Regions from separate parts of the Streptomyces sp. NPDC101191 genome, predicted to be linked through region 3. Evidence: riboswitches for the same ligand, from Rfam matches in the RefSeq annotation. Region 3 holds a riboswitch; each other region holds the start of a gene.
The links. Region 3 has a riboswitch for cobalamin ahead of metE (5-methyltetrahydropteroyltriglutamate--homocysteine S-methyltransferase). Riboswitches for the same ligand answer to the same signal wherever they lie in the genome.
Positions count from the first base shown of each region.

Region 1: linked by a shared signal. The riboswitch ahead of cobN (cobaltochelatase subunit CobN) and the one ahead of metE (5-methyltetrahydropteroyltriglutamate--homocysteine S-methyltransferase) in region 3 are both predicted to bind cobalamin.
Region 2: linked by a shared signal. The riboswitch ahead of ACIRQF_RS14630 (CbtB-domain containing protein) and the one ahead of metE (5-methyltetrahydropteroyltriglutamate--homocysteine S-methyltransferase) in region 3 are both predicted to bind cobalamin.

Region 1 is NZ_JBIWOU010000003.1:323,488-333,426, reverse strand. It holds gene ACIRQF_RS14700 (cobalt-precorrin-6A reductase) at 1-531, shown strand, start outside; gene ACIRQF_RS14695 (serine hydrolase) at 569-2,131, shown strand; gene ACIRQF_RS14690 (precorrin-2 C(20)-methyltransferase) at 2,162-3,658, opposite strand; gene ACIRQF_RS14685 (precorrin-8X methylmutase) at 3,655-4,290, opposite strand; gene ACIRQF_RS14680 (cobalamin biosynthesis protein CobG) at 4,305-5,534, opposite strand; cobalamin riboswitch at 5,626-5,765, shown strand; gene cobN (cobaltochelatase subunit CobN) at 5,841-9,464, shown strand; gene ACIRQF_RS14670 (hypothetical protein) at 9,551-9,939, shown strand, end outside.
Region 2 is NZ_JBIWOU010000003.1:311,367-321,305, forward strand. It holds gene ACIRQF_RS14605 (RNA polymerase sigma-70 factor) at 634-1,578, shown strand; gene ACIRQF_RS14610 (NAD(P)/FAD-dependent oxidoreductase) at 1,692-2,888, shown strand; gene ACIRQF_RS14615 (glycosyltransferase family 2 protein) at 3,101-4,756, shown strand; gene ACIRQF_RS14620 (D-2-hydroxyacid dehydrogenase family protein) at 4,809-5,768, shown strand; gene ACIRQF_RS14625 (CbtA family protein) at 5,854-6,696, opposite strand; gene ACIRQF_RS14630 (CbtB-domain containing protein) at 6,712-6,942, opposite strand; cobalamin riboswitch at 6,978-7,118, opposite strand; gene ACIRQF_RS14635 (histidine phosphatase family protein) at 7,170-7,763, shown strand; gene ACIRQF_RS14640 (GntR family transcriptional regulator) at 7,773-8,129, opposite strand; gene ACIRQF_RS14645 (hypothetical protein) at 8,163-9,101, opposite strand; gene ACIRQF_RS14650 (hypothetical protein) at 9,230-9,379, opposite strand; gene ACIRQF_RS14655 (MarR family winged helix-turn-helix transcriptional regulator) at 9,418-9,861, opposite strand.
Region 3 is NZ_JBIWOU010000002.1:631,324-641,262, reverse strand. It holds gene ACIRQF_RS09950 (GNAT family N-acetyltransferase) at 1-104, opposite strand, end outside; gene metE (5-methyltetrahydropteroyltriglutamate--homocysteine S-methyltransferase) at 398-2,740, opposite strand; cobalamin riboswitch at 2,876-3,094, opposite strand; gene ACIRQF_RS09940 (DUF4239 domain-containing protein) at 3,254-4,063, shown strand; gene ACIRQF_RS09935 (hypothetical protein) at 4,172-5,446, shown strand; gene ACIRQF_RS09930 (hypothetical protein) at 5,484-5,939, shown strand; gene ACIRQF_RS09925 (oxygenase MpaB family protein) at 6,038-6,964, shown strand; gene ACIRQF_RS09920 (tetratricopeptide repeat protein) at 6,940-9,087, shown strand; gene ACIRQF_RS09915 (phytoene desaturase family protein) at 9,175-9,939, shown strand, end outside.

The DNA.
Region 1 (9,939 bases), on a different contig from region 3:
CATCCCTTCGCCGAGCGGATCAGTTTCAACGCGGCCGCGGCGGCCGCCACCGCCCATGTTCCCCTGCTCGCGCTGCGCCGCCCCGGCTGGGTCCCGGTGGACGGCGACCGGTGGCACGAGGTCGCCTCGCTGGACGGGGCCGCGGCCGCCCTCGACGGCTTCGGCGACCGGGTCTTCCTGACGACCGGCCGCATGGGCCTCGCCTCCTTCGCCGCCCGCCCCGAGTGGTTCCTGGTCCGCTCGGTCGACGCCCCCGAGGCCCCGATGCCCGCCCGCACCGAAGTCCTCCTGGACCGCGGCCCGTTCACCCTCGACGGCGAACGCGCACTGCTCGCCGCCCACCGCATCGACGTCCTCGTCACCAAGGACAGCGGCGCCGCCGCGACCGCCCCCAAGCTCGCCGCGGCCCGCGAGGCCGGCATTCCGGTCGTCGTGGTCCGCCGCCCGCCCGCCCCGGCCGGCGTCCCGACGACGGCGACCGCGGAGGAGGCCGCGGTGTGGGTGGGGGCGCGGGAGCGGGCCGGGGGCTGAGCGCGACAGACGCGGGAGGCGGACTTTCAATGGAGGAATGAGCACCGTTCGACGGCTTGCCGCGGCCGGGCTTGCGGCCCTGCTGGGCGCCACCGCGCCCGCCATCGCCACGGCCGCCCCCGGGGCCCCGCCTCCGCCCCAGCCGCCTCCGCAGCTCGACGACGCGGAGGTGAACCGGGCCGTCGGGCGCCTGGACGGGGTCGTGCGGGATGCCATGAGGCGCACCGGGGTGCCCGGCGTGGCCGTCGCCGTGGTCCACAAGGGCAAGGTCGTGGCCCTGAAGGGGTACGGGGTGCGGAAGTCCGGTGAGAAGGCCGCCGTGGACGCCGACACGGTCTTCCAGCTGGCGTCGGTCTCGAAGCCGATCGCCTCCACGATCGTCTCCGGAGCGGTGGGCGTCGACGGCTGGACCCAGCCCGTCGCGCCGCGCGTGCCGGGCTTCGCCCTCAAGGACCCCTGGGTGACCTCCCATGTGACGGTCGCCGACCTCTTCTCGCACCGCAGCGGGCTCCCGGACCACGCCGGCGACCTCCTGGAGGACCTCGGCTACGACCGGGCGTACATCCTGTCCCACCTGCGCTACGAGCCCCTCACGCCGTTCCGCGCGAGCTACGCCTACACCAACTTCGGCCTGACGGCGGCCGCGCAGGCCGTCGCCGACCGGAAGGGCGTGCCCTGGGAGAAGCTCGCCGACGACGTCCTCTACAAGCCGGCCGGCATGAACTCCACCAGCTCGCGCTTCGTGGACTTCGAGAAGGCCTCCGACCGGGCCTGGGGGCACGTCAAGGTCGACGGCGTCTGGAAGCCCGAGTTCGTCCGGGACCCGGACGCGCAGTCCCCCGCCGGCGGCGTCAGCTCCAGCGCCCGGGACATGGCGACCTGGCTGAGGCTGCAGCTGGCGAACGGCAAGCTCGACGGCCGGCAGATCATCGGCGCCGACGCCCTGGAGCGCACCCACTGGCCCGAGTCGGTGCTCGCCCCGCCCCCCGCCCCGGCCGGCCGGGCCGGCTTCTACGGCCTGGGCTGGAACGTGAGTTACGACGACGAGGGCCGGCTCCGGCTCTCCCACACGGGAGCGTTCGCCGAGGGCGCGCACACCAACGTCACGATGCTGCCGGGCGAGCAGCTCGGCATCGTCGTCCTCACCAACACCTCACCGGTCGGCGTCGCCGACGCGGTCGCCCTCGACTTCTTCGACATCGCCCAGACCGGGCGGGTCAGCCGTGACTGGATCCCCCTCGTGAACGCGCTGTACGCGCAGGAGGAGGAAGCGGGCCGCTCGAAGACCGACTACGCCCACCCGCCGGCCGACGCCGCGCCCGCCCGGTCCGCCGACACCTACACGGGCACCTACACCAGCCCGTACTACGGAAGCGCGCAGGTCGTCGCCGGCCCGAACGGCACACTGACCCTCCGACTGGGCCCGAAGCCCCAGTCGTACCCCCTCACCCACTACGCCGGCGACACGTTCAGCTTCGAGACCGCCGGCGAGAACGCCGTCGGCCGCACCGGGGTCACCTTCACCCCGGACGGGAGGGCGTTCACGGTCGAGTACCTGAACACGGAGGGGCTGGGGACGTTCACCCGCAGCGGCGGCTGACGGCCGCCGCCCGGCGTGGACGGCGTAGGGCTACTCCTCCGGATAACGCCGCGGCGTCCAGGCGATCGTCCGGCCGTCGGCGCGTTCGGTGACCTGCGTCTGCGACGAGCCGATCAGCAGCAGCGTGCGCATGTCGACCTCGGCCGGGTCCAGGGTCTTCAGGGTCAGGATGCGGACCGACTGCTCCGGCCCGCCGACGTCGCGGGCGACGACCACCGGGGTGTCGGGGGAGCGGAGTTCCAGGAGGAGGTCGCGGGCGGCGGCCACCTGGTGGGTGCGGGAACGCGAGCCCGGGTTGTAGACGGCCAGGACCAGGTCGGCCTCGGCGGCGGCGCGGACGCGGCGGGCGATGACGTCCCAGGGCTTGAGGCGGTCGGAGAGGGAGAGGGTGGCGTAGTCGTGGCCGAGGGGGGCGCCCGCCGCGGCGGCGGCCGCGTTGGCGGCGGTCACGCCCGGGAGGACGCGTACGGGGATGTCGGCGTACCGCTCCTCCGAGGCGACCTCCAGGACCGCCGTCGCCATGGCGAAGACGCCCGGGTCGCCGCCCGACACGACCGCGACGCGGCGGCCGCGGCGGGCCAGGTCGAGGGCGAACTCGGCGCGCTCCGACTCGACCTTGTTGTCCGAGCCGTGGCGGCGCTGGCTCGCCCGCAGGGCCGGGACGCGGTCGAGGTACGTGGTGTAGCCGACGAGGTCGTCGGCGTTGACGAGCGCGCCGCGGGACTCGGGGGTCAGCCACGGTGCTCCGGCCGGGCCGGTGCCGACGACGACGACCTCGCCGCCGGTCTCCCGGGACTCGGGGGCCACGGCGTCGATGCGGGAGGGGAGGACGGCCACCGAGAAGTACGGGACGGAGGCCGGGTCGACGTCGGCCAGGGCGTCCGTGCGCTCGCCCGCCATGAACGCGCGCTCCACGTAGCGCGCGTCCTCCAGGCGGCCCGCTCGCTCCAGGGCCCGCCGTACGGTCGGGAAGGTGCGGCCGAGCTTCATCACGACGGCCGAGTCGGTGCCCGCGAGGCGGGCGGTCAGCTCGTCCTCCGGAAGGGTGCCGGGGATGATCGTCAGCACCTCCTCCGCCTCGCACAGCGGCTCGCCCAGCCGGGCGGCGGCGGCGCTCACGGACGTGACGCCGGGGATGACGGTGGTGTCGTAGCGGTGCGCGAGCCGCTTGTGCATGTGCTGGTAGGAGCCGTAGAAGAGCGGGTCGCCCTCGGCGAGGACGGCGACCGTGCGCCCGGCGTCGAGGTGGGCGGCGAGGCGGGCCGAGGCCTCCTCGTAGAAGTCGTCGAGCGCGCCCCGGTAGCCGCCGGGGTGGTCGGTGGTCTCCACCGTGAGCGGGTACACCAGCCGCTCCTCGATGTGGTCCTCGCGCAGGTGCTCGGCCGCGATGGAGCGCGCGATGGACCGGCCGTGGCGGGCCGAGTGGTACGCGACCACGTCGGCCTCGGCGATGGCCTTCACGGCGGCCACGGTCATCAGGTTCGGGTCGCCGGGCCCGAGGCCCACGCCGTACAGCTTGCCGGTCACTTCTGGATCTCCGCTTCGTGCGCGAGGGCGTTGAGGGCCGCCGCGGTCATGGCGCTGCCGCCACGCCGGCCGCGGACGACGAGGTACTCCAGGCCGAGGGTGTTCGCGGCGAGGGCGTCCTTGGACTCGGCGGCGCCGATGAAGCCGACCGGGATGCCGAGTACGGCGGCGGGCCTGCCGGCGCCCTTCGCGATCATCTCCAGGAGGTGGAAGAGGGCGGTCGGCGCGTTGCCGATGGCGACGACGGAGCCCTCCAGGCGGTCCCGCCACAGCTCCATGGCCGCGGCCGAGCGCGTGGTGCCGAGCTCGGCGGCGAGCCCCGGGACCGCCGGGTCGGACAGGGTGCAGACCACGTCGTTGTCGGCGGGCAGCCGCTTGCGGGTGACCCCGCTGGCGACCATCTGCGCGTCGCACAGGATGGGGGCGCCCGCGCGGAGCGCGGCGCGGGCCGAGGCCACGACACCGGGGGAGTACGCGACGTCCTGGACGAGGTCGGTCATGCCGCAGGCGTGGATCATCCGCACCGCCACCGTGGCGACGTCGGCGGGCAGGTCCGCGAGATCCGCCTCGGCGCGGATCGTGGCAAAGGAGCGGCGGTAGATCTCCGCCCCGTCCTTCTCGTACTCGAACATCCTGGGGCTCTCGCTCATCTCGTCGTGGTCGTGGTGCGGGCCGTGGCGACCGCTTCGGGCAGGGAGGTACGGGGTGTGGGGACGCCGGCCACCAGATAGCCGCCGTCGCCGGTGGCGAGGACGTCGACCCAGGTGCCGTGCGGGTGGCCGCAGCGGCGTTCGCAGCCGGAGAAGTGCACGGGCAGGAGCCCCGCGGGCGCCCGGCGGGCCTCGGCGCGCACGTCGTCGAGGGCCTTGGCGCAGCCGGGGCGCCCGGTGCACGCGGTGACCCGGGCGCCGGGCGCGTCGGGGCCCGTGATCAGGCCGTGCGCGGCGAGTTCGGGGAGCCGGGCGGGGGCGGTGCGGACGACCGCTCCGCGCCAGGGCGTCAGCCGGATCCCGTCCGCGGGCGGCAGCGCCCGCAGCTGGGCGCCGGTCAGCCGGCCGAGGGGGGCGAGGACGTACACCGCTGCCGCGCCGAGGGCTCCCGGCACGGGCGGCGCGCCCTGCGGGAGCGGGGAGTCCGGCGCGGCCTCGGCCCGGATCCCGGCCTCCTCCAGCGCTCCGGTCAGGTCCGGCGCGTGGCCGGCGGGCAGTTCCCGTACCCGCCAGGCGCCGGTCCCGGCCGCCGCGGCGGTGTCCAGGAAGGCGAGCGCGGCGGCCAGGGCGGCGCGGGGCGCGTCGGCGGCGGGGACGCGGAGGACCTCGGGGCCCACCCGGAGGTCCGCGCCCGACGGCCCTGCGACCAAGGTCACATCGCCGCCGAGTCCGGCGACGTCGCCGCGCCCGTCGTCGAGGACGAAGAGAAACCGGCCCGAAAGGGACGCGGCCCGGGGCTCGTCGCACAGCAGCGCGTCCAGTTCGCGCACCCACAACTGCACGTCCCCGTGGCCGAGTCCGTCGAGGCCGGCGGCCGGCGAGGCGACGATGTTGCGCACCCGCTCGTGGGTGGGGGAGGGCAGCAGGCCGGCGGCGTCGAGGAGAGCGGCGAGCTCGGCGCCGCAGCCGTCCCGGAGGCCGCGCAGCTCGGCGTTGCCGCGCGAGGTGACACTGATGCCGCCGTCGCCCAGGGCCTCGGCAGCGGAGGCCAGCATCTCCACCTGACCTGCCGTCAAGAGGCCGCCGGGCAGGCGGAGTCGGGCCAGGAAGCCGTCGTCGGCGGCGTGCAGACGCAGCGCCCCCGGGCATGCGTCACCACGGTCCCGTATGAGTGGTTCGCCCCGTTCGGGCGAGCGGTGAGGGGTGGGCGGCATGGCGGCGAGCATACCCACGGCCCCGCGGCCGACCGAGGGCTCGCGCGGGGGTGTGATCAGGCCTACTCGCCCGCACCGCCCCACCCGTGGACCCGCACGATCTAGGATGCAGACCGGCATGGGGTCCCAGGACCCCGGGGAGGAAGCCCGGTGAGAATCCGGCGCGGTCCCGCCACTGTGAGCCGGTCCCGGGCACCCGGGCGACCGGTGAGTCAGGAACTCCCTTCCCCAGGCTCTCGGCTTCGCCCGAGCAGGGGAGGCCCCAACCCATACGACCACCCGGGGCGCGGACAACCCCGAGGAAGGCCTGAGCTCGCCATGCTCCTGCTGCTGTCGCACTCCGACACCGACCTGCTCAGCGCCCGTGCGGCGAACGCCGCCGAGGGCCCGGTCGCCTACCGCTTCGCCAACCCGGCCCGGCTGCCCCACGCCGACCTCCCCGCACTCCTCGACGGCGCCGAACTCGTCGTCGTCCGCCTCCTCGGCGGCCTGCGCTCCTGGCAGGAGGGCCTGGACACGGTCCTCGCCGCCGGGAAGCCGGTGGTCGTGCTCAGCGGCGAACAGGCGCCCGACGCCCAGCTGATGGAGGCCTCCACGGTTCCGGTCGGCGTCGCGACCGAGGCCCACGCCTACCTCGCGCACGGCGGCCCGGCCAACCTGGAGCAGCTGGCCCGCTTCCTGTCCGACACGGTCCTGCTGACCGGCCACGGCTTCGAGCCCCCGGCGCCCGCCCCCACCTGGGGCCCGCTGGAGCGGACCGCGAGGAACGAGACCGGCCCGACGGTCGCCGTGCTCTACTACCGCGCCCACCACATGAGCGGCAACACCGCCTTCGTCGGCGCCCTGTGCGACGCCGTCGAGGAGGCCGGCGGCCGGGCCAAGGCGCTGTACGTGGCGTCCCTGCGCGCTCCCGAGCCGGAGCTCCTCGACGAGCTGCGCGGTGCCGACGCCATCGTCACCACCGTCCTCGCTGCCGGCGGCACCAAGCCCGCCGAGGCGCAGGCCGGCGGCGACGAGGAGGCCTGGGACGCCGGCGCGCTCGCCGCGCTCGACGTGCCGATCCTGCAGGCGCTGTGCCTGACCGGCTCGCGCGCCGCGTGGGAGGAGAACGACGAGGGCCTGTCGCCGCTCGACGCCGCCAGCCAGGTGGCCGTCCCCGAGTTCGACGGGCGCCTGATCACGGTCCCGTTCTCCTTCAAGGAGATCGACGAGGACGGCCTCCCGGCGTACGTCGCCGACCCCGAGCGGGCCGCCCGGGTGGCCGGCATCGCCGTCCGGCACGCCCGCCTCCGGCACATCCCGAACGCCGAGAAGAAGCTGGCGCTCGTCCTCTCCGCGTACCCGACGAAGCACTCCCGGATCGGCAACGCGGTGGGCCTCGACACCCCCGCCTCGGCCGTCGCCCTGCTGCGCCGACTGCGCGCGGAGGGCTACGACTTCGGCCCGGTCGAGGACATCCCGGGTCTCGTCTCCGGCGACGGCGACGAGCTGATCTACGCCCTCATCGAGGCCGGCGGCCACGACCAGGACTGGCTCACCGAGGAGCAGCTGGCCCGCAACCCCGTCCGCATCCCGGCCGCCGACTACAAGCGCTGGTACGCCGAGCTGCCGGCCGAGCTGCGCGAGCAGGTGGAGGAGCACTGGGGCCCGGCGCCCGGCGAGATGTTCCTCGACCGCTCGCGCAACCCGGAAGGCGACATCGTGCTCGGCGCGCTGCGCCGGGGGAACCTGCTGGTCCTCATCCAGCCGCCGCGCGGCTTCGGCGAGAACCCGATCGCGATCTACCACGACCCCGACCTGCCGCCGTCCCACCACTACCTGGCGGCCTACCGCTGGATCGCCGCCCGGGCCGAGGACGGCGGCTTCGGCGCCGACGCGATGGTGCACCTGGGCAAGCACGGCAACCTGGAGTGGCTGCCCGGCAAGAACGCGGGCCTGTCCGCCGCGTGCGGCCCGGACGCGGCCCTCGGCGACCTGCCGCTGGTCTACCCGTTCCTCGTCAACGACCCGGGCGAGGGCACCCAGGCCAAGCGCCGGGTGCACGCGACCCTCGTCGACCACCTGGTGCCGCCGATGGCCCGCGCCGACTCCTACGGCGACATCGCGCGGCTGGAGCAGCTGCTCGACGAGTACGCGCAGATCAGCAGCATGGACCCGGCGAAGCTGCCCGCGATCCGCGCCCAGATCTGGACGCTGATCCAGGCCGCGAAGCTGGACCACGACCTGGGCATGGACGACCGCCCGGACGACGACGGTTTCGACGACTTCCTGCTGCACGTCGACGGCTGGCTGTGCGAGGTCAAGGACGCCCAGATCCGCGACGGTCTGCACGTCCTCGGCGGCGCCCCGACCGGCCCCGAGCGGGTCAACCTGGTCCTGTCGATCCTGCGCGCCCGCCAGATCTGGGGCGGCACCCAGGCGCTGCCCGGTCTGCGCGAGGCCCTCGGCCTGGACGAGTCGGCCGCGACCCGGACGACCGCCGACGAGGCGGAGGCGAAGGCGCGCGAGCTGGTCGAGGCGATGGAGGCCGCCGACTGGGCCGTGGACGCGGTCCCGGCCCTGGCCGAGCCGTACGGCCCCGAGGTCGCGGACGTGCTGCGCTTCGCCTGCGAGCAGGTCGTGCCCCGGCTCGCCGCGACCACCGACGAGCTCGACCACGCCGTCCACGCGCTGAACGGCGGCTTCGTGCCGGCCGGCCCGTCCGGCTCGCCGCTGCGCGGCCTGGTCAACGTCCTGCCGACCGGCCGCAACTTCTACTCCGTCGACCCCAAGGCCGTGCCGTCCCGGCTCGCGTGGGAGACCGGCCAGGCGCTCGCCGACTCGCTGCTCACCCGCTACCGCGACGACAACGGCGAGTGGCCCACCTCGGTCGGTCTCTCGCTGTGGGGCACGAGCGCGATGCGCACGGCGGGCGACGACGTCGCCGAGGCCCTCGCGCTGCTCGGCGTCCGCCCGCTGTGGGACGAGGCCTCGCGCCGTGTGAACGGCCTGGAGCCGATCCCGGTGGCCGAACTCGGGCGCCCGCGCATCGACGTGACGCTGCGCATCTCCGGATTCTTCCGGGACGCCTTCCCGCACGTCATCGGACTGCTCGACGACGCCGTACGGCTGGTCGCGGGCCTGGACGAGCCGGCCGAGGACAACCACGTCCGCGCCCACGCGCAGGCCGACCTGGCCGAGCACGGCGACGAGCGCCGCGCCACCACCCGCATCTTCGGCTCCCGCCCGGGCACCTACGGCGCGGGTCTGCTCCAGCTGATCGACTCGCGTGACTGGCGCACCGACGCCGACCTGGCCGAGGTCTACACGGTGTGGGGCGGATACGCGTACGGCCGCGGGCTCGAAGGGCGACCGGCGCGCGCCGAGATGGAGACGGCGTACAAGCGGATCGCGGTCGCGGCGAAGAACACCGACACCCGCGAGCACGACATCGCCGACTCGGACGACTACTTCCAGTACCACGGCGGCATGGTGGCCACCGTCCGCGCGCTGCGCGGCACGGCCCCGGAGGCGTACATCGGCGACTCCACCCGCCCGGAGACCGTCCGCACCCGCACCCTCGTCGAGGAGACCTCGCGCGTCTTCCGCGCCCGCGTGGTCAACCCGCGCTGGATCGAGGCGATGCGCCGCCACGGCTACAAGGGCGCCTTCGAGCTGGCGGCGACCGTCGACTACCTCTTCGGCTACGACGCCACCACGGGCGTCGTCGCCGATTGGATGTACGACAAGCTCACCGAGGCCTACGTGCTCGACCCGGAGAACCAGGCCTTCCTGAAGCAGGCCAACCCCTGGGCCCTGCACGGCATCGCCGAGCGCCTCCTGGAGGCCGAGTCCCGTGGCATGTGGGAGAAGCCGGACCCGGAGACGCTGGCGGCGCTGCGCCAGGTCTTCCTGGAGACGGAGGGCGACCTCGAAGGCGCGGCGGACGCCGACGAGGCCTGAGTGACGATCCCGGTCCGCGCGCACCGTGCGTGCGGACCGGTGCGGGGACCTGGGGTGGGGTGGTGGGCGTGCGTGCCCGTGGAGCTGTGACGACGCCGGTGACGACGGCGGTGGTGCTGGGCCTGTGCCTGGCCCTGGGCGCGTGCTCGGCCGGGGGAGACGGGGGTACGCCTCCGAAGCCGAAGGCCCCGAGGTCCGCGCCCCCCACCACGGCGGCACCCCCGACACCCTCGGCGACGCCGTCCGCGGACGCGGACCCGACGCCGGACCCGGCCGCGAGCGCGACCCCGTCGCCCGTCCGGGTCACTCCGGGCGTCGGCGGGCGCTCGGCGAAGCCGTACCGGCCCGGGGCCTCCGGCGGCGTCGGGAAGAAGACGGCGGCGGAACCGCAGAACCCCTACGCGGGCCCGAACCCGCCCCCGGCGCCGGACCGCCCGGAGCCGCCGCCCTACACGCCGCCGCCGGCGTACCAGCC
Region 2 (9,939 bases), on a different contig from region 3:
TCCTATGCCGCCACGGCATCTCCCTCTCCCACCACGAACCCCTTCATGGCACCGGACTTCGGGGAGGACGACACCTTCCTGCCCGAGGATGTGCCGGCCTCCGCTCCCGGCGCGGGTGCGGCGGGGCGCTAGACCGACTAGCTCCCGTCCGTGGCACCTGGGGCGCTCCGGCGGCGCTGTCGGTGCCGGCCTCCCCCATGGCCTCCCCCACCGCGGGGGCTCAGGTCAGGTGGTGGGTGTCGTTGAGGGTGTGGAGCGTGGCGGTGCCGGTCGGGCCGTACGTCAGGGTCGACAGGGACGCCGCCGCGAGTTCCATGCGGAACAGGGTGTGCGGTGGGGCCTGCGCAGCGCGTCCCCCAGGGCCTCGGCGAGTGCCGGATCGCGGTCGTCAGGGTCGGCGGTGACCGTGATGCCGAGGTCGGGCCAGGAGATCTCGATCTGACGGCCAGGCAGCTTCTCGGACAAGGCTTTCCCCGTTCGCTGGTTCGGCTTGTTCCAGGAGTGGGTCGCCAACCGCCTTTCACCAGGCAGGCGTTGAAACATGAACCTTGATCGACCTGGGATGCGCAGTTCGTGCGTTTCGACGGAACCGCAGCTCAGTCCAGTTGGCCGGACAGGCCCTAGGATCGTGGCATGGCCCTGATGATGAGTGACGTCGACCGGTTCGAGGCCGCCAGGCCCCGGCTGGCGGCCATCGCCTACCGGCTGCTCGGCTCCTCGAGCGAGGCGGAGGACGCCGTGCAGGAGACCTTCCTGCGCTGGCAGGCGTCCGACGTCGCGCGGATCGAGGTCCCCGAGGCCTGGCTGACGAAGGTCCTCACCAATCTGTGCCTCAACCAGCTGACGTCGGCCCGCGCGCGGCGCGAGACCTACGTGGGCCGGTGGCTCCCCGAACCGCTGCTCGCCGGGGACCCCATGCTCGGCCCGGCCGACACCGCCGAGCAGCGCGAGTCGGTGTCGTACGCGGTCCTCGTCCTCCTGGAGCGCCTCGCCCCCAAGGAGCGGGCGGTGTACGTGCTGCGGGAGGCCTTCGACTACCCGCACCGGGAGATCGCCGAGATCCTGGACATCACCGAGGCGGCCGCGCAGCAGATCTACCACCGGGCCAGGAAGCACGTCGCGGACGGCAAGGTGCGCACCGAGGTCGACGAGGCCACCGCCCGCCGGATCGTCGAGGAGTTCCTGGCCGCGGCGACCAGCGGACGGACCGAGCCCCTCGTGCGGCTGCTCACCGAGGACGCCGTCTCGGTCGGCGACGGCGGCGGCAAGGTCCCGGCCCGCGCCAAGGCGTTCGAGGGCGCGAAGGCGGTCGCCACGTTCCTGCGCGGCCTGTTCAAGCCCGCCGCGGCCAAGCGGGCCCACGTCGGCGGCGTGCCCGAGATCTACGCCACGACCGCCAACGGCGGACCCGCCGTCCTCGCGGTCGTGGAGGGCCGGGTCGTCGGCATCACCTGCCTGGAGGTCACCGCGGAGGGCATCGCGGCGGTCCGCAGCCAGGTCAACCCCGACAAGCTGGTCCGCGCCACCGAGCTGTGGGCCGCCACGGACCACGGGGAGGGCCCGCTCCACACCCTCTGAGGAGATGTGACGCGGGTCACATGCGAATCCTGTCAGGAAACCGGGGGCCGCCCGGTTCAAGGGGCGACACCACGCCGGACAACGGCGGACCCCGCTCAGACAGGAGCACGGACATGCAGCACCGCATCGTCGTCCTCGGAGCCGGCTACACCGGAGCCATCGCCGCCGGCCGCCTCGCCAAGCGGCTGCACCGCGAGGACGTCACCATCACCCTCGTCAATCCCGAGCCCGACTTCGTGGAGCGCGTCCGGCTCCACCAGCTCGCCGCCGGCCAGGACCTCCGGCCCCGCCCGTTCGCCGAGATGTTCGCCGGCACGGGCGTGGAGCTGAGGCTCGCCGAGGTCACCGCCGTGGACGTGGAGCGCCGGACGGTCGCCGTCACCGGAACCGACGGACCGGCGGAGCTGGCGTACGACACCCTGGTCTACGCCCTCGGCAGCGGCTGGAACGACGGCGACGTCCCCGGCACCGCCGTGCACGCCCACGAGCTGTCCAGCCGGCCGGGCGCCCGCCGGCTCCGCGAGCGCCTCGCCGCCCTGCCCGCCGGCCGGCCCGTGGTCGTCGTGGGCGGAGGCCTGACCGGGCTGGAGGCCGCGACCGAGATCGCGGAGGCCCGCCCGGACCTCGCCGTCTCCCTGGCCACCCACGGCGTCCTGGGCGACTGGCTCTCGGTGAAGGGCCGCGCCCATCTGCGGAAGGTGACCGACCGGCTCGGCATCGAGGTCCACGAGCACGCGGCGGTCACCGCCGTGGCGGCGGACGGCGTGACGACCGCGGACGGCCGGACCGTCCCCGCCGACGTCACCGTCTGGACCACCGGGTTCGCCGTGCACCCGATCGCCCAGGGCACCACCCTGGAACTCGGCGAGGGCGGCCGGATCCTGGTCGACGCGACGATGCGCTCGGTCTCCCACCCGGACGTGTACGCCGTGGGCGACGCGGCGCTGGCGATCGGCCCCCAGGACAAGCCGCTGCGCATGTCCTGCGCCTCGGGTGTCCCTATGGCCTGGCAGGCGGCCGACGCCATCGCCGCCCGGCTCACCGGCGCCAAGGTCCCCCACATCTCCATCCGTTACTTCCAGCAGTGCATCTCCCTCGGCCGCAAGGAGGGCCTGATCCAGTTCGTGACCGCCGACGACCGTGCGGTCGACCGCGCGCTGACGGGTCGTCTGGCGGCTCTCTACAAGGAGCTGATCTGCAAGGGCGCGGCCTGGGGCGTCGCCACCCCGACGTCGGGCATGCCGTCCCGACGCCGCCGGGTCGTACGCCAGGGGACCGGGGTTCCCACCCCGGCCGAGGCAACCGCCTGAACCCCCATCACGTCCTCAGAACCGGAGCCCCGGGACGCAGAGCCGGGGCTCCGGGACGGGCGGCCGTCGTACGGCGCCTCGTCCCGGGCGACGGCTCGGGCGCTTTCGAACGACCCAAGCGCTTTCGAACGGCTAAGTCCCCTACCCCCGAAAGGCGTTACTATGCGCGCCTGCGACCAGCTTTCACACCATCTTTGCTGGGGGTTCCGAAGATGAACGTTCTGCGTACGCCTACCGTTTCGCTCGTCATTCCGGTCTACAACTCGATGCCGTACCTGGAACTGACCCTCCAGTCGATCGAGCAACAGACCATCGGCCTGGACGCCATCGAGGTCGTCGCCGTGGACGACGGCTCCACCGACGGCAGCGGCAAGGTGCTCGACGCGTGGGCCGACCGGCATCCGGGGGTCATGAAGGTCATCCACCAGGAAGCGTCCGGCGGGCCGAGCCGACCGCGGAACGTGGGGCTCGACCAGGCCACCGGCACCTACGTGTTCTTCGTCGACGGGGACGACTGCCTCGGTCCCGAGGCGCTGGAGCGGCTGGTCGCGACGGCCGAGAAGAACGGCTCGGACACCGTGCTCGCCAAGCTGGTCGGCGTGGGACGCCGGGTGCCCAAGCAGGTCTTCGCGAAGAACGTCGCCAAGGCGGACCTGTCGAAGGGCGACGTCTACTACACCCTGATGCCCTTCAAGCTGTTCCGGCGCGAGCTCATCGAGAAGCACGGCCTGCGCTTCCCCGAGCACATGCGGGTCAGCGAGGACCAGCACTTCGTCGCCCGCGCCTATCTGCACAGCAAGGTCATCTCGATCGTCGGCGACTACGACTGCTACTACGTCGTGAAGCGGGGCGACAACGGCAACATCACCGCCGACTGGCTCGACTTCCCCGTCGCCCTGCAGCAGGCCGACGAGATGGTCTCTCTCGTCACCGGACTCACCGAACCCGGCCCGCTGCGCAACCACCTCATCGGCCGGCACGTCACCGTCGAGATGATCCGCCGGTTCGACCAACTCCTCACCGACTGCGACGCCGAGGAGTTCCGGCGCATGGTGGAGCTGGCCCGGCCGTACGCGCTGAAGTGGATCAGCCCCGAGATCCTCGCCGAGAAGTCCGTCCACGAGAAGCTCGTCGCGCACTGCCTGCGCGAGGGGCTGGTGGACGAGCTCGCCGCCGTCGTGCGGTGGAACCGCGACGGGCAGCCCGGCAAGGCCGTGATCCGCGACGGACGGCTGTACGCGGCACCACCGTTCCCGGCCGTCGAGTCCCCGCTGCACGCGGAGTTGTGCGACATCACCACCGCCGCCCTCGGCGTCAGCCCGCGCCGCCGAGTCGAGCGGCTCGCCTGGCGCGGCACCGTCCTGGAGCTCTCCGGATACGCCTACCTCGACCAGGTCGACACGGACGACCTGGTGACCGAGCTCGTCCTCCGGCACGCCGGCACCGGGCGCGAGATCGCCCTCCCCGCCGAGCAGGTCCCCTCTCCGCATCTGACCGTCACCCGCGGCAAGGAGACCTACGACTACGGGCGGGCCTGCTTCCGCGCCTCCGTCGACCTGGCCACCGCCGACGGCGGCACCGTCCTCCCCAAGGGCGACTGGCACCTCTCGCTGCGCTGCACCTCGCACGGCCTGAGCGCCCGCGGCAGCCTCGGCGGCGCCCTCGGCGGCAAGGTCAGCAAGCGCGCCGACGAGCACGCCGTCTCGCTGCCCGGCTCGGGCAGGAAGCCGCACACCGTACGGATCGGGCCGCGCGGCGACCAGCTGGTCCTCCAGATCAAGCCGGCCCCGTCGGCGGTCTCCGCGTACGCCCTCAGCTACGGGTGGAAGGCCGCCCGCGCGGTCAAGGCCCGGATCAACTGGCAGTAGCCGCGCGCCCCCGGCGGGCCGCGGCCGGCTCACGTCCGCCATCATGCGGTGCATGAAGCTGCGTTGCGCGATCCTCGACGACTACCAGGGCGTCGCCCTCTCCTCCGCCGACTGGGGCCCGCTCGACGGGCGGGTCGAGGTGCGCGTCCTGCGGGAGCACCTCGTCGACCGGGACCAGCTCGTCGCCGCCGTCGAGGACTGCGAGATCCTCGTCGTGATGCGGGAGCGCACCCCCGTCGACGCCGCGCTCCTCGCCCGCCTGCCCCGGCTGCGGCTGCTGATCACCTCCGGGATGCGCAACGCGTCCGTCGACGTGGCCGCCGCCCGCGCCCGGGGCGTCACCGTCTGTGGCACGGACAGCAGTTCCGTACCGCCCAGCGAACTCACCTGGGCGCTGATCCTGGGGCTCGTCCGGCAGGTGCACACGGAGAGCCGGGCGATGCGCGACGGCGGACCCTGGCAGTCGACCGTCGGCGCGGACCTGGAGGGCCGCACCCTCGGCCTCGTCGGCCTCGGCAGGATCGGAGGTCGCACGGCGCGGATCGGGCAGGCCTTCGGCATGGACGTGATCGCCTGGAGCCCGAACCTCACCGACGAGCGCGCGGCCGGGCACGGCGTACGGCGCGCGGCCTCGCTCCACGAACTGCTCGGAGCCGCCGACGTCGTCTCCCTGCACCTGGTGCTCTCCGACCGCACCCGCGGCCTGATCGGGGAGCCGGAACTGCGGGCCATGCGCCGGAGCGCGTATCTCGTCAACACCTCACGGGCCGGTCTCGTCGACGGCCCGGCACTGCTCGGCGCCCTGCGCGAGGGCCGGATCGCGGGGGCTGGCCTGGACGTGTACGAGACTGAGCCGCTGCCCGCCGACGACCCGCTGCGCACCCTGCCGAACGTCCTCGCGCTGCCGCACCTCGGCTACGTCACCGAGGGCAACTACGCCCGCTACTTCGGCCAGGCGGTCGAGGACATCGAGGCCTTCCTGGACGGCACGCCGGTGCGGGAGCTGGCCTGATCCGAAAGAAACCGGCCTGGAACGCGACCGGCCCCGCCCGCCTCATCGGGCGGACGGGGCCGGTCGCGTCGGCGCGGCACCGGGTTCAGGCGGCCGGTGCGGCCGCCCCGACGGCTTGCGCCGTCTCCGTCCTCGGTGCGAGGAGCCGTTCCGCGAGCAGCCCGAAGGCGAGTCCGAAGACCACCCACAGGGCCGCCTGGATGCCCAGCGTCGCGAGCCGGAAGTCCCACAGCACGGCGGCGGGGAAGGTACCCGCCACCGAGTCCTCGTTCCCGGGCAGGAACGCGCAGGCGATCCCGACCGCGGCGACGAAACCGAGGCCCGCGACGACGGTCGCGTTCCAGTTGCCGAGGCGCGGCGCGAGCCGGCGGCCCGCGACGACCGCGGCGATGCCGAGCAGCACGCTCAGCAGGATCATCAGGAAGAACAGCGTGGTGCGCTTCCCGATGGTGTCCGGATTGCCGACGGCCGGAGGGGTCGCCGGGTACTTCAGGAACGGCACCAGATACACCGTGGTGAAGGCCGCCGCCGCGACGAGCGCCGCGGTGGCCTTCGCGGTGAACCGGCCGACCCGGCCCAGGACGAAGCAGAACGCCAGGGAGGCGATGCCGCCGAGGGCGACGCCGTAGACGAGGACGCCGGTGGCGAGACCCGCGGTGGACTGCAGGTCCCGGCTGACGATCTCCTCCTCGGAGTCGGCCTGGGTGGCCGCTCCGTTGGCGCCGTGGTCGTGCGCCGGCGCGGCGTGCTCCGCCTTGGCGGCGGCCTCCTCGACGGCGATCGAGGCGTTGACGGACGGCTCACCGGCGACGTAGGCGACGGCGAAGGCGAACAGTCCGGCGATCAGACCCGCGAGCAGGCCGCGGAGCAGGAGTCTTCCGACGAGCGAGCCCGTGGGGGCGGTGGGGACGTGAGCGGGGGACGACATGACTGCGGTGGCCCCTCAGTGGCAGGGGAAACCGAGCAGGTGACGTCCGTCGTGCACCCACTCGTGCACGTCGCTGCCGGCGAACAGAGAGGTGGCACCCTGCTCCGCGCCGACGAAGTAGAGCGCGACGAGCATCAGGACACCGACGAACAGCGCCCAGGGCAGCACGGCGCGGACCGGCAGCGTGAGCGGGACCGTGACGGCGGGGGTGGACGGAACGGCGGGCGACGCAATGGCCTCGGCCATGGTGGAACCTCCTCGGGAACTCGCGTCCCATACGGTGGTGCGCGACGACGGTCGTCGGGTCTGACTCACCGCCCACGGGCTGGGGGCGGCTCACAGTGGCGCGACCGTGCCGGACTTGCACCGGGCTTCCGTCTCGCCGTCGTCGTTCATATGGAAATGTCGACTGACGGTACCGCGCCGATCACTACACGCCAAGACCGCCTGAAACGCTGAGGGATGAATCACCCATGACCACGCCCACGTCCGCGCCCGGGACCGGCAGCGGGACCGTGCGCCTCGCCCTGATCGCGCCCGCCATGAACCGGGGCCTGCGCGAGGCGCGGTTCGACGACGCCGGTCCGCTGGAGCCGCCGCGGGACGGGAGCGTCGCCCCGCTGTGCCCCGGGCCCCGGGTCCGGCTGCTCCGTTCGCCGTCGCCCCGCTGCGCGCACACGGCCGCCCTCCTCGGCCACGCGGACGTGGCCGCCGAACCGGCGCTCGCGGGCTGCGCGATGGGCCGGTGGCGCGGCCGGAGCCTGGACGAACTCAGCGCCGGCGAACCGGAGTCGGTGGCCGCGTGGCTGTCCGATCCGGCCGCCGCCCCGCACGGCGGCGAGTCCCTGCGGGAACTGCGCGCCCGGGTCGCGGACTGGATGGACGCCCTGGAGCCGGGCACCGTCATCGCCTTCGCGGAGGCGGACGTGATCCGCGCGGGCGTCGCGCACGCGCTGGGCGCACCGGAGGCGGTCTTCTGGCGCCTCGACGTGCGCCCGCTGGAACGGGTCGAGCTGTCGGGCCGCTCGGGGCGCTGGAACGTGCGCCTGGGAGCGCCGGCCGGCTGATGCCGCCCGTCAACCGAGTCCCGACCGGGCGAGGTCCAGGAACTCCTCGTCCGTGAGGCCGAGGCGCCGGGCCTCGGCGGCCAGCTCCCGCAGGCGCTCGACGAGCTGGGCGCGGCCGGGACCCTGCGCGCCCGCCACGATCACGGCGCCCCGGCCGCGGCGCAGCTCGATCAGGCCCTCCTCGCGCAGGCGTTGGTAGCCGCGCAGCACGGTGTGGACGTTGACGCCGAGGGAGTCCGCGAGCTCCCTGGCGGCGGGCAGGCGTTCGCCGGGGGCGGCGGTGCCGTCGGCGAGGGCGCCGCGGACGCAGGCGGCGATCTGGTCGCCGAGCGGGGCGGCGGAGGCGGGGTCGACCCGGAAGAGCACGGTCAGATCCTCTCAGTCCCGGCGATGTCCCGCTCAGGCACGGGTGACCAGCGTGTTGAGCAGGCCCGCGGCGGTCGCCGCGTCGCCGACGGTCACGACGAACTCCCAGCCGCCCGCCCGGCGTACGACGAGGGCCTCGCCGGAGCGCAGGACGAGACCGGAGCGGTGCGACCGGGTGCGGTAGCCCCAGCCGCCGAACTCGGCGAACGCGTCGACGTCGCGCACGCTCGCCGAGACCACCTCGTCGAGCGGGATCCGGATGCGCGGGCGGGACACCAGGGACGGGGTGACGGTCAGGCCGCGCCGGTCGACGGTGACCCGGACCTGCGAGAGCGCCAGCCCGGGCACCCCGACGACCAGGCCCACCAGGCCGATCAGGGCGTACGGCCAGGGGCCGAGGAACAGGGCCAGGAGCAGCCCCGCGGCGCCCGCGAGGAGGAAGCCGGCGGAGAGCGCGCCCGTCGCCCGCGAGCCGGTGACGCACGACCAGCCGGCCAGCTCGTGCGCGCCGAGGTCGAGACGGGGCTCACGGACCGGATCGGGCGTCCCGGGCGGGGGCTTCGGTACGAGGCGGGTGAGCGCGAGACCGGCGAGCGCGGCGAGTCCGGCGACGCCGGCGGCCAGGGAGAGCAGGGCGAGCGGGAAGCGGGCGTCGGGAGCGTCCGTCGCGGCGGCGTTGGCCCGGAGGAGCAGGTCGAGCAGGGCGACGGCGAAGCCAGCGGTGGCCCAGGCACCCCAGAGCGCGGAGCGCCGGACCAGCAGGGTCCAGCCGGCCCCGAGGGTGAGGAGCAGGGCGGTGCTGAGGGCGGCGTAGGTGCCGAGGCCGGTGAAGCCGTCCGGCCGGCCGCCGCCGGCGGTGAAGTGCGTGGCGAGCGGATCCGGGAGGCGGTCGTACCAGAGGGCGAGCAGCAGCAGATGGGTCGCGAGTGCGAGGACGAAGGGCGCGGCGGCGAGCGCGCGGAGACGGTTCATGAACCCCCCTTGGTTCTAGTTGTTTGCACTCTACTAGAACAACTACCGCGTGGGCGATCCCTTCCCGACCGCCGGGACCACCCCACCCTCACCCGGCGCACGGGTCGCCGGGACGCCTCAGACAGGAGTCACGCTTCGAGCGCCGCGCGCAGGGCATTCGCGAACGTCTCCGGGGCGCCGTGCCGGCCGAACTCCCCGCCCAGGAAGCCGCCGCGCCCGCTCGGGAAGACGGCGGGCGGGCTGCCGAGCCCCTCGGCGACGCCCGCCGTGCGGTCCACGCCGGGCACGCCTGCCGGGCGCCCGCCCTCCGCGTCCGCTACTCGCCGCACTCGTGGCCGGCCGGGTCCACGACGACCCGGTCGAGCAGGCCGCGCAGCAGGACCTGCTCCGCCTCGGTGAGGTCGCCGAAGAGCTCGCGTTCGGCCGCGCTCACCGCCGCGTCGACGCGCTCCAGGGCGTCGCGGCCCGCCGGGGTGATCTCCACGATGTGGCGCCGCCGGTCGGCCGGGTCGCGGCGCCGTTCGCACAGCCCGTCCGACTCCAACTCGTTCAGGATCGCGACGAGTTGGCTGGGGTCGACCTCCATGACGGCGGCGAGCTCGCGCTGACTGGTGGCCCCGGGGGCGAGGTGCATGAGGGTCATGGCGTTGCGCGGGTGGAGCCCGGCGACGGCCACGGCGGCCCGGATGCGCGCGCCGGTGAGCTCCCCGCGGAAGGAGAGGAGGAAGCCGAGGCGGTCGTTCGGGTCAGCTGCTGCCATGCCGTCCACCGTAACAGCGGCTCCATTGTGGAGCGCGATGAATCATTGTTAGTCTTCAACGGTTTCCGCCCCCGGATC
Region 3 (9,939 bases):
GCCTCCTCGGCGAGCCGCTCCCGGAACTCCAGGGCCGGCCGGTCGTCCTGTGCCGGGACGGGGCCGCGCGTGGCGAGCCGCCGCAGGTGGACGAACTCGTCCACGAGCGAGAGCGCCGCCCTCGACGGGGAGGGGACCGGCGGCGCCGGGTCCGCCCCGCAGGACCGAGGAATCGGGCCGCCGGGACCGCCCCGGAGGACCGAGGAATCGGGGAGACCGGAGGACGCAGCCTTCGCAGCGGCCGCAGAGAAGGGAAAGTTCGCGGGGACCGCAAGGATCGGCGGACGGAGGGGAAGGGGGCGGCCCGGACAGGCGGCCGGGACCGGTTACCGGGGGCCGGGTCGGCCGCCCCCCGCCGGGGGCGGAGCGCGGCGCCCCGCCCCCGGCGGTGGTGGGATCAGGACGGGGACAGCTCGGCGCGCACCGTCCGCGCCGCCGCCACGAGGTGGTCCAGGGAGGCCCGGGTCTCGGGCCAGCCGCGCGTCTTCAGCCCGCAGTCCGGGTTGACCCACAGCCGCTCGGCCGGGATGGCACGCAGACCGGCGCGCAGCAAAGCGGCCGCCTCCTCCGGGCTCGGGACGCGCGGGGAGTGGATGTCCCAGACGCCCGGTCCGGCTTCGCGCGGGTAGTCGTGGGCGGCGAGTTCGCGGGCGACCTGCATGTGGGAGCGGGCCGCCTCCAGGCTGATGACGTCGGCGTCGAGGTCGTCGATGGCCTGGACGATGTCTCCGAACTCGGCGTAGCACATGTGGGTGTGGATCTGGGTGTCCGGCCGCACCCCGCAGGTGCTGAGGCGGAACGCCTCCGTCGCCCAGGCCAGATAGCCCGGACGGTCGGCGGCGCGCAACGGCAGGGTCTCGCGCAGCGCGGGCTCGTCGACCTGGATCACAGACGTGCCCACGGCCTCCAGGTCGGTCACCTCGTCGCGCAGGGCGAGCGCCACCTGCCGGGCGGTGTCGGCGAGCGGCTGGTCGTCGCGGACGAAGGACCAGGCCAGCATGGTGACGGGCCCGGTGAGCATGCCCTTGACCGGCCGGTCCGTGAGGGACTGGGCGTACGAGGTCCAGCGGACCGTCATCGGCGCGGGGCGGGAGATGTCCCCAGCCAGGATCGGCGGGCGTACGTAGCGGGTGCCGTACGACTGGACCCAGCCGTGCCGGGTGGCCAGGTAGCCGTCGAGCCGCTCGGCGAAGTACTGCACCATGTCGTTGCGCTCGGGTTCGCCGTGGACGAGGACATCGAGACCGGCCTCCTCCTGGTAGGCGACCACCTCCTCGATCTCGGCGCGGATGCGCTCCTCGTAGCCGTCGGCGTCGATCCGGCCGGCCCGCAGGTCCGCGCGGGCGCCGCGCAGTTCGGCGGTCTGCGGGAAGGAGCCGATCGTGGTGGTCGGGAGCAGCGGCAGGCGCAGACGGGCCCGCTGCGCCGCTGCCCGCTCGGCGTACGCCTCCGAGCGGCGCGCGTCGGCCGGTGTGACGGCCGCCGCGCGGGCGCGCACGTCGGGGTTCCGCGTGAGGGGGGAGTGCGCGCGGGAGGCGAGGGCGGCGCGGTTCGCCGACAGCTCCCCGGCCACGGCGGCCGCGCCGGCCGACAGGCCCTTCGCCAGGGTCACGACCTCCGCCGTCTTCTGCCGGGCGAAGGAGAGCCAGCGCAGGATCTGCGGGTCGACGTCCTTCTCGGCGGACGCGTCGAGGGGCACGTGGAGGAGCGAGCAGGAGGCGGCGACGTCCACGCGGCCGGCGAGTCCGAGCAGCGTGCCGAGGGTGGCGAGGGCCTTCTCCAGGTCGGCGACCCAGACGTTGCGGCCGTCGACGACGCCGGCGACCAGACGCTTGCCGGGGAGGCCGCCGACTGCGGCCAGGTCGTCGAGGTTGGCGGCGGCGGGGCCGGTGAAGTCGAGGGCGAGTCCTTCGACGGGCGCCTTGGCGAGGACGGGCAGGGCGTCGCCGAGGCGGTCGAAGTAGGAGGCGACGAGGAGCTTCGGCCGGTCGGTGAGCGCGCCCAGATCCCGGTAGGCGCGTGCGGCGGCGTTCAGCTCGGCCGGCGTGCGGTCCTGCACGAGCGCGGGCTCGTCCAGTTGCACCCACTCCGCGCCGGCTGCCCGCAGGTCGGCGAGCACCTCCGCGTAGACGGGAAGGATCCGGTCGAGCAGCGTCAGCGGGTCGAAGCCGGCGGCCACGCCCGGCGCCGGCTTCGCGAGCAGCAGATAGGTGACGGGCCCGACCAGGACCGGCCGGGCGGTCAGGCCGAGCGCGAGGGCCTCGCGCAGTTCGGCGACCTGCCGGGCGGAGTGCGCCGAGAACACCGTGCCCGGTCCCAACTCGGGTACGAGATAGTGGTAGTTGGTATCGAACCACTTCGTCATCTCCAGCGGCGCGACCTCCTGTGTGCCCCGCGCCATGGCGAAGTAGCCGGCGAGCGGGTCCGCGGCGACGGCCTCCCGGTGGCGCTCCGGGATCGCGCCCACCATCACGGTGGTGTCGAGCACGTGGTCGTACAACGAGAAGTCGCCGGTGGGGACTTCATCGATTCCGGCCTCGGCCAGGCGCCGCCCGTTCGCGGCGCGCAGCCCGGCGGCGACGGACCGGAGTGCCGTGGCGTCGACCCGTCCCTTCCAGTACCCCTCGACGGCCTTCTTCAGCTCTCGGCCCTGGCCCTGACGGGGGTAGCCGTACACGGTGGCCTGTGCCGCCGCGGGTGCGGTCCTCGTGGTCACGGAGATCTCCTTCGCGATCTGCATCCCTGAGATCCCGGCGGGACGGGGGCGCGAAGGGGTGACGGACGCGACGGAGGCGAGGAGGCGCCCGGCGCCGTCGTCCGTCTCGTTCCGCTCCGACCCGCCCTCGAGGTCACCGGGGATTCCGCGCGCGGAGCCGTCCGCGTGCGGGCAACGGGCAGGTCTTCGGACTCGCGGGCACGCCCTCCTGACGGAGGACTCCTACTGGCCGTCGCTTCCCGGACCGTGCGGTCCAGTGCTGTGTGACGGCGGTCGTTCCCGCTCACCGCTGCGGGGCAGTCCCGGATTCCCACCGGGTTCCCTCTTACGACGCGCCCGCCTGGATGGCGGGGGCGAACCAGCTGCACTGTCACCCTACATGCGGCCCTCGCGGGCCGGGTGGTGTCGGACGGAAGGGGTCATGTCCGAACAGCGAGGCAACCGCGGGTTCCCCGCTCACACGCGCGGGTGATCAAGCCCCTCCCGGGGGCCTCCGGACAGGCGGCGACGGGTGATCGATCCCTAGTATGCCGGTACATGTTGCTTTGGCTGCTCAACAACGTCAGCACCTTCACGCTCACCGTCGTCACCGTCGGCGGAACGGTCCTCCTGGCCGTGCTCGGCAGCGTGCTCTTCCGTCGCAGGTACCCGTCGCTGGCCGAGGGCGAGCACAACGACATGGTCGGGGTGACGCTGGGGATGTTCGGCGCGATCTACGGGATCATCCTGGCCTTCGTCATCGTCACCCTCTGGACGCAGCTGGACAGCACACAGACCATCGTCGCCACCGAGGCAACCGACGCCGCGCTCATCGCCCGCGACGCCGCCGCCTTCCCGCCGCCGGTCCGCGCCCGCGTCGACGAGGCGCTCAGCGGCTACGTCCACACCGTGGTGGAGGACCAGTGGCCCCGGATGCGCGCCGGAGCGCCCGACTACGGGACCACCGGCGGCAAGCTGCAGGCCGTCTACGACGCGCTGCAGACCTACGAGCCGACGAGCACCCGCGAGGAGGTCTTCTACGAGTCGGCCGTCGGTCACCTCAACGACGTCGCCGCCCAGCGCAGGGCGCGCCTGACCATGGCCGAGCAGCAACTGCCCCCGCTGCTCCAGGTCCTGGCCTTCGGTGGCGCGCTCGTCCTCATCCCGCTCACCTTCCTTTACGGCATGCGCAGGATGCGGATCCAGCTCCTGTTCGTCTCGTCGGTCGCCGCCCTCATCGGCTTCAGCCTGCTGCTCGTGTTCGTTCTCGACCGCCCCTTCGCCGGGGACCTCAGCGTGAGCCCGACGCCGTACAAGGAGGGGGCCCTCGCCCGGTACTGGTCCGGTCCCGGCGGCGGGCCGCAATAGCGGACGGCCGCGGTCCGCCCACCGCGGGCCGCGGCGGAGCGCGTGCGTTTGGCAGACTGGCGCGGTTCGATCATGAGTCGTCACCGATCCGTCTGAGGAGCCGCGCCGTTGAGCGTCACCATCGAAGGACAGATAGACATCGCGGGCCCGGTGGGCAAACTGCTCCACCGGCGTCCGCTCCACCACAGCACGGTCATGCAGGGCTTCGGCATCGACCCGGTGTCCGGCGACATCTTCGTGCTGCAGATCATGCAGGGCGACGTCCGGCTGCCCGACGAGCCGGCGGCCGTCGACTACGCGACCCGCAAGACGAACGGCGACCTGTGCCTGACCCGGCTCGACCAGGCCGGCGCGATCACCGGATACATGTACCTGCGCGGGTTCGGACACGGCGTCAGCCTGGGCGTGGAGAACCGCGACGGGACGATCTGGCTCTGGACCGAGACCGCGTCCTCGCCCAACAGCAAGAACGAGGGCTACGGCACCGCCGTCACCAGCTTCCCGTTCGGCACCGGGACGACCATCGACCACGGCTCCCCGGCGCACACCCCGCCCTACCGGCCCGACCCGGCGTGCCGCGGCATCACTCCCACGATCGACCGCAGCGCCAATGAGCTCGTCGTCCGGTTCAACCTCGGCGGCGTGATGACCTTCGAGCGGTACGACCTGGCCAAGGCGGCGGCCGGGGTCTGGGAGCCGCTCCAGCGGCTCACCCCGAACGTGCCCGCCGACGGCGTCGACTTCCAGGGGTACGCGTCCCACGACGGTGTGCTGTACACGCTCAAGGGCCAGAGCCTCGACGCCGCCCCGCTGCCCGGCAACACCCACATCGCCGCCTTCGAGTGGGCCACCGGCGCCCTGCTCGACCACCGGCACATCACGGCCGGCCCCGGCCTGGAGTGGCGCGAGGCGGAGGGCATGGCCGTCTCCGTCCGCGACGGCGTCCCGCACCTGCACTTCGGCTTCGCCTGCGAGGACCCCGGCCCGCGGACCTGCACGATCATGTCCTTCTCCGCGGCCCCGGAGACCGACGGCGTGAAGGTCCTCACGGACTGGCAGCCGATCACCCTCGCCGCCGGGGTGAGCGTCGATCAGGACGCCCCCAGGGCGCGGCTGATCAGCCTCGCCGGCACCACGACCCTGCAGCTGAGCGGCGGGGTCCGGGGCCCCTTCGGCGCCGACACCGTCCTCGGCACCCTGCCCGACGCCCTCACCCCCAGCGTCGTCGCCCGCGCCACCGTGCCCCGCGACAACGCGCTCGGCGGCCCCGCCGTCGCCCGCGTCGAGGTCGGCACCGACCGCGCGGTCCGGCTCTACGGCGGACGCACCGCCAACCCCATCGCCTGGGCGCAGCTCGACAGCGTCAGCGCCGTCTGGCGCTGACCCCCCACCTCTCTCGGTCCCAAGGAGCGCACCACCCATGTCGCAGAACCGCCGCAGCATCCTCGGCGCGGCCCTCGCCCTGCCCACCGCCCTCACCGTCGGCGGCCTCGCCGCCGCCACCCCGGCCGCCGCCGCCCCCGGCGCGGTCGACGCCGGAGCCTGGACGCCGCTCGTCCTGGAGCCCGGCATCACCCCGAACGCCGCCGCCGCGCCCGAGGTCCGGCTCGTCACCATCGCCGGCACCGCCTTCCTCCAGGCCCGCGGCCTGGTCACCTGCAACCTCACCGGCGACGCCAGGATCGGCCGGCTGCCGGACGGCTTCGCCCTCCCGACCGGCTACGTGCGGGCCGCGGTGCCGCGCAACAACAGCCAGGGCATCAACGCCTGCCGACTGGAGATCAACCCGGCCGGCTCGGTGAGCGTCTTCGGCGGCAACACCGCGAACGCGATCACCTGGGTCCAGTTCGACTCCGTGCAAACGATCTGGCGCTGAGCCCTCGACCCATGGGGACGCCGGCCCCGGGCGGGTCCGCCGGACTGTTCGGGCTCGCGGTTCTGGCCCGATCCGGAGGGCACGCCTAGCCTGAACCCATGCGGTCGGACGCGACGAAGCACGACGCCGACCCGGGGCTCTTCGGCCCCGGGTCCGTGACCTGGCACCTCCACGGCGACCCCGTGATGTGGATCGGCGGCGTGCGCGCCCTGTACCTCCAGGCGCTGCACCCCGTCGCCGTCCGCGGAGTCATGATCAACAGCGACTTCCGCCGGGACCCCTGGGGCCGGCTCATGCGGACGGCGAGCTTCGTGGGCACGCTCAGCTACGGCACCACCGAGGCGGCCGAGGCCGCCGGCGCACGGGTGCGCAAGATCCACCGGCTGCTCGGCGTCGACGACCCGGAGCTCCTGCTGTGGGTGCACTGCGCGGAGATCGACTCGTACCTCCACGTGGTCCGCCGCTCCGGCATCCCGCTCACGGACGCCCAGGCCGACTGGTACGTCGACGAACAGCGCACCTCCGCCCGGCTCGTGGGCCTCGACCCCGACGAGGTGCCCGCCACCACCGCCGCGCTCGCCCGCTACTTCGAGGAGATCCGCCCGAGGCTGGCCGGCGGCGCCGACGCGCTCGCCGTGGACGCGTTCCTGCGCAGCCCCCCGGTCGCCCCGGCGCTGCGCCCCGCGCGCGAGGTGATCTGGCGGCGCGTGTGCGCCCTCACGTACGACACCCTGCCCCCGTACGCCCACGAGCTGTACGGCCGGCCCGCACCGCCGCCCGAACGCGTCACGTACCGGCTCACCGCCCTGGCCGACTTGCTCCGCCGCGTGCCCGACCGGCTCCGCTGGCGGCTGCCCCCGCGGCACATCCTGCGTGCCATGGACCGGCTCGGCCCGGAGACCCGACCCGTGCCGTACAGTCTGCGGACCACGGCCGCCATACTGGACGGGCCGGGGGAGGAGCGGCACGACAACGGGGCAAACGGGGGCGACAGCACGCGATGGCGGAAACGGACACCAGGCTGATCCAGGGCCGGTACCGGCTGCAGGAGGTGATCGGCCGCGGCGGCATGGGCGAGGTGTGGCGGGCGACCGACGAGTCGCTCGGCCGGCGCGTCGCCGTCAAGTGCCTGCGGCCGCTCGGCCAGCAGCGCAGCCCGGACAACCTCGCCGTCCTGCGCGAGCGCTTCCGGCGCGAGGCGCGGGTCGCCGCTTCGCTCCAGCACCGCGGCATCACCGTCGTGCACGACTTCGGCGAGTCCGACGGCGTGCTGTTCCTCGTCATGGAGCTCCTCGACGGGCGCAATCTGAGCCAGCTCCTCGGTGACAACCGCAGACGACCGCTCCCCGTCACCCAGGTCGTCGACATCGCCGAGCAGGTCGCCGACGCCCTCGCCTACACGCACCGCCAGGGCGTGGTGCACCGCGACCTCAAGCCCGCGAACATCGTGCGGCTCGTCGACGGCACCGTGAAGATCTGCGACTTCGGGATAGCGCGACTCGGCGCCGACATCGGCTTCACCTCCCGGCTCACCGGCACCGGCATCGCCATGGGCACCCCGCACTACATGAGCCCGGAGCAGATCGGCGGCGGCGAGATCGACCACCGCAGCGACCTGTACTCCCTCGGCTGCGTCCTCTACGAACTGGCCACCGGCGTCCCGCCCTTCGACATGGACGACACCTGGGCCATCCTCATCGGACACCGCGACACCCAGCCCGCTCCGCTGCGCAGCCACCGCGCCGAACTCCCGGACTACCTCGACGTCGTCGTCCTCGACCTGCTCGCCAAGACGCCCGAGGGCAGGCCCTCCGACGCGGCCGAGCTCCGCGACCGCCTCACCACCGGCCGCCTCGGCGTGAGCGGCGCCTGGACCATCCCGCCGCCCGGGCCGGCCGCGCTTCCCGCGCTGCCCGCGTGGGCCCGGGCCATGGGCGCCGGCCGCCCCGCCACGACGACCCCCGCCGGGCGGGCCACCTCGGTCCACGACCCGGCCACCGCGCTGACCGGCGCATGGACCCGGGCCGCCCGTCCCGCCGGTGCGGCCCAGGCCCCGACGACGGCCGCCGAGCTCACCGCGGTGCTCGCCGGGCGGCACCGGGCGGGCCTCGGCCTGGGCCGGCTCGGCCGCTGGGAGGAAGCCGCCGAGCTGCTCGGCACGGTCGTCCGGGACCGTACGCACGTCCTCGGCGCCGACCACCCCGACACCCTCGCCAGCGGCTACGAACTCGCCTTCGCCCTGGCCCGCCTGGGCCGGCCCGCCGACGCCCTGCGCCACTTCGGCGCCGTCGCCGAGGGGCGGGCCAGGGCCCTGGGGCCCGACCACCCGGACACCCTCGCCGCCCGCCAGGAGACCGCCTACGTCCTGGGCGGCCTCGGCCGGCACACCGAGGCCCACGCGGTGTACGAGACGGTGCTCGCCGCCCGCGAACGCACCATGGGCGCCGAGCACCCGGACACCCTGCGCTGCCGCCACAACCTGGCCTTCACCCTCGTCCGGATCGGCCGCGTCCCGGAGGCCTACGCCACCGCGCGCGAGGTGGCCGACGCCCGTGCCCGGCTCCTCGGCGGCGACCATCCCGACACCCTGGCCACCCGCCACGAGGTCGGCCACGCGCTGGGCCGGCTCGGCCGCTGGACGGCCGCGCTCGACCAGTACCGCGAGGTCGCCGAGGCGCGTCGCACCGTCCTCGGCCCGGAGCACCCCGACACGCTCGCCGCGCGCTACGAGACCGGGATCTGCCTGGGCCGCCTCGGGCGTGCCGAGGAGGCCGCCGCCCTCTACCGCGAGCTCGTGGACGCCCGCACCCGGACCTGCGGGCCGGAGGACCAGGAGACCCTCCGCGCCCGCCACGGCCTGGGTGTGAACCTGGGCCGCCTCGGGCGCTGGGACGAGGCCCTCACGGAGGCACGCGCGGTCTGCGCCGCCCGCTCGCGGGTCCTGGGCGCCGACCACGCCGACACCCTGGCCAGTCGCCGCGAGACCGCCATCGCCCTCGGCTGGCTGGGCCGCTGGCAGGAGGCCCTGGCGGAATACCGCCAGGTCACCGAGGCCCGCACCCGGCTGCTCGGCGCCGACCACCCCGACACCCGTGCCGCCCGCGCGGACGAGACCCACTGCCGCGAACGCCTCGCCGCGGACGCGTAGCCGCCGCGGGCAGGCCGCGGACCGTTGCGCACAACGCCCGCGCGCACGGCACCTGGTGGGAGCGTCCGCGAGGTGTTAGCAAGAGACATGACCGCACCCCAGAGCGCGTACGACGCCGTCATCGTCGGCGGCGGACACAACGGCCTCGTCGCCGCCGCCTACCTCGCCCGGGCCGGACGCCGGGTCCTCGTCCTCGAACGGCTCGACCACACGGGCGGGGCCGCCGTCTCCACCCGGCCCTTCGCCGGGGTCGACGTCCGGCTCTCCCGCTACTCGTACCTCGTCTCGCTCCTCCCCGACAAGATCGTCCGGGACCTCGGACTGCGCTTCGCCGTGCGGAAACGGTCCGTCTCCTCCTACACCCCGTACGGCGACTCCGGACTGCTCGTCGGCGGCGACCGGGACCGCACCCGAGCCTCCTTCGCCGCACTCACCGGATCCGACCGCGAGTACGAGGCCTGGGAGGCCTTCTACGGGCGTACGGCCAGGGCGGCGCGCCGGATCTTCCCCACCCTCACCGAGCCGCTGCCGAGCCGGGACGCGCTGCGCGCCCGGGTCGACGACGAGGAGACCTGGGACCTGCTCTTCGAGCAGCCCATCGGGGTCGCCGTCGAGAAGCACTTCGCCAACGACCTGGTCCGCGGGGTCGTCCTCACCGACGCCCTCATCGGCACGTTCGCGGACGCCCACGACCCCTCACTGCTGCAGAACCGCTGCTTCCTCTACCACGTCATCGGCGGCGGCACCGGCGACTGGGACGTGCCCGTAGGCGGCATGGGGGCCCTCACCGACGCGCTCGCCACCGCCGCCCGGGACGCCGGTGCCACGATCCTCACCGGCCACGAGGCCGTC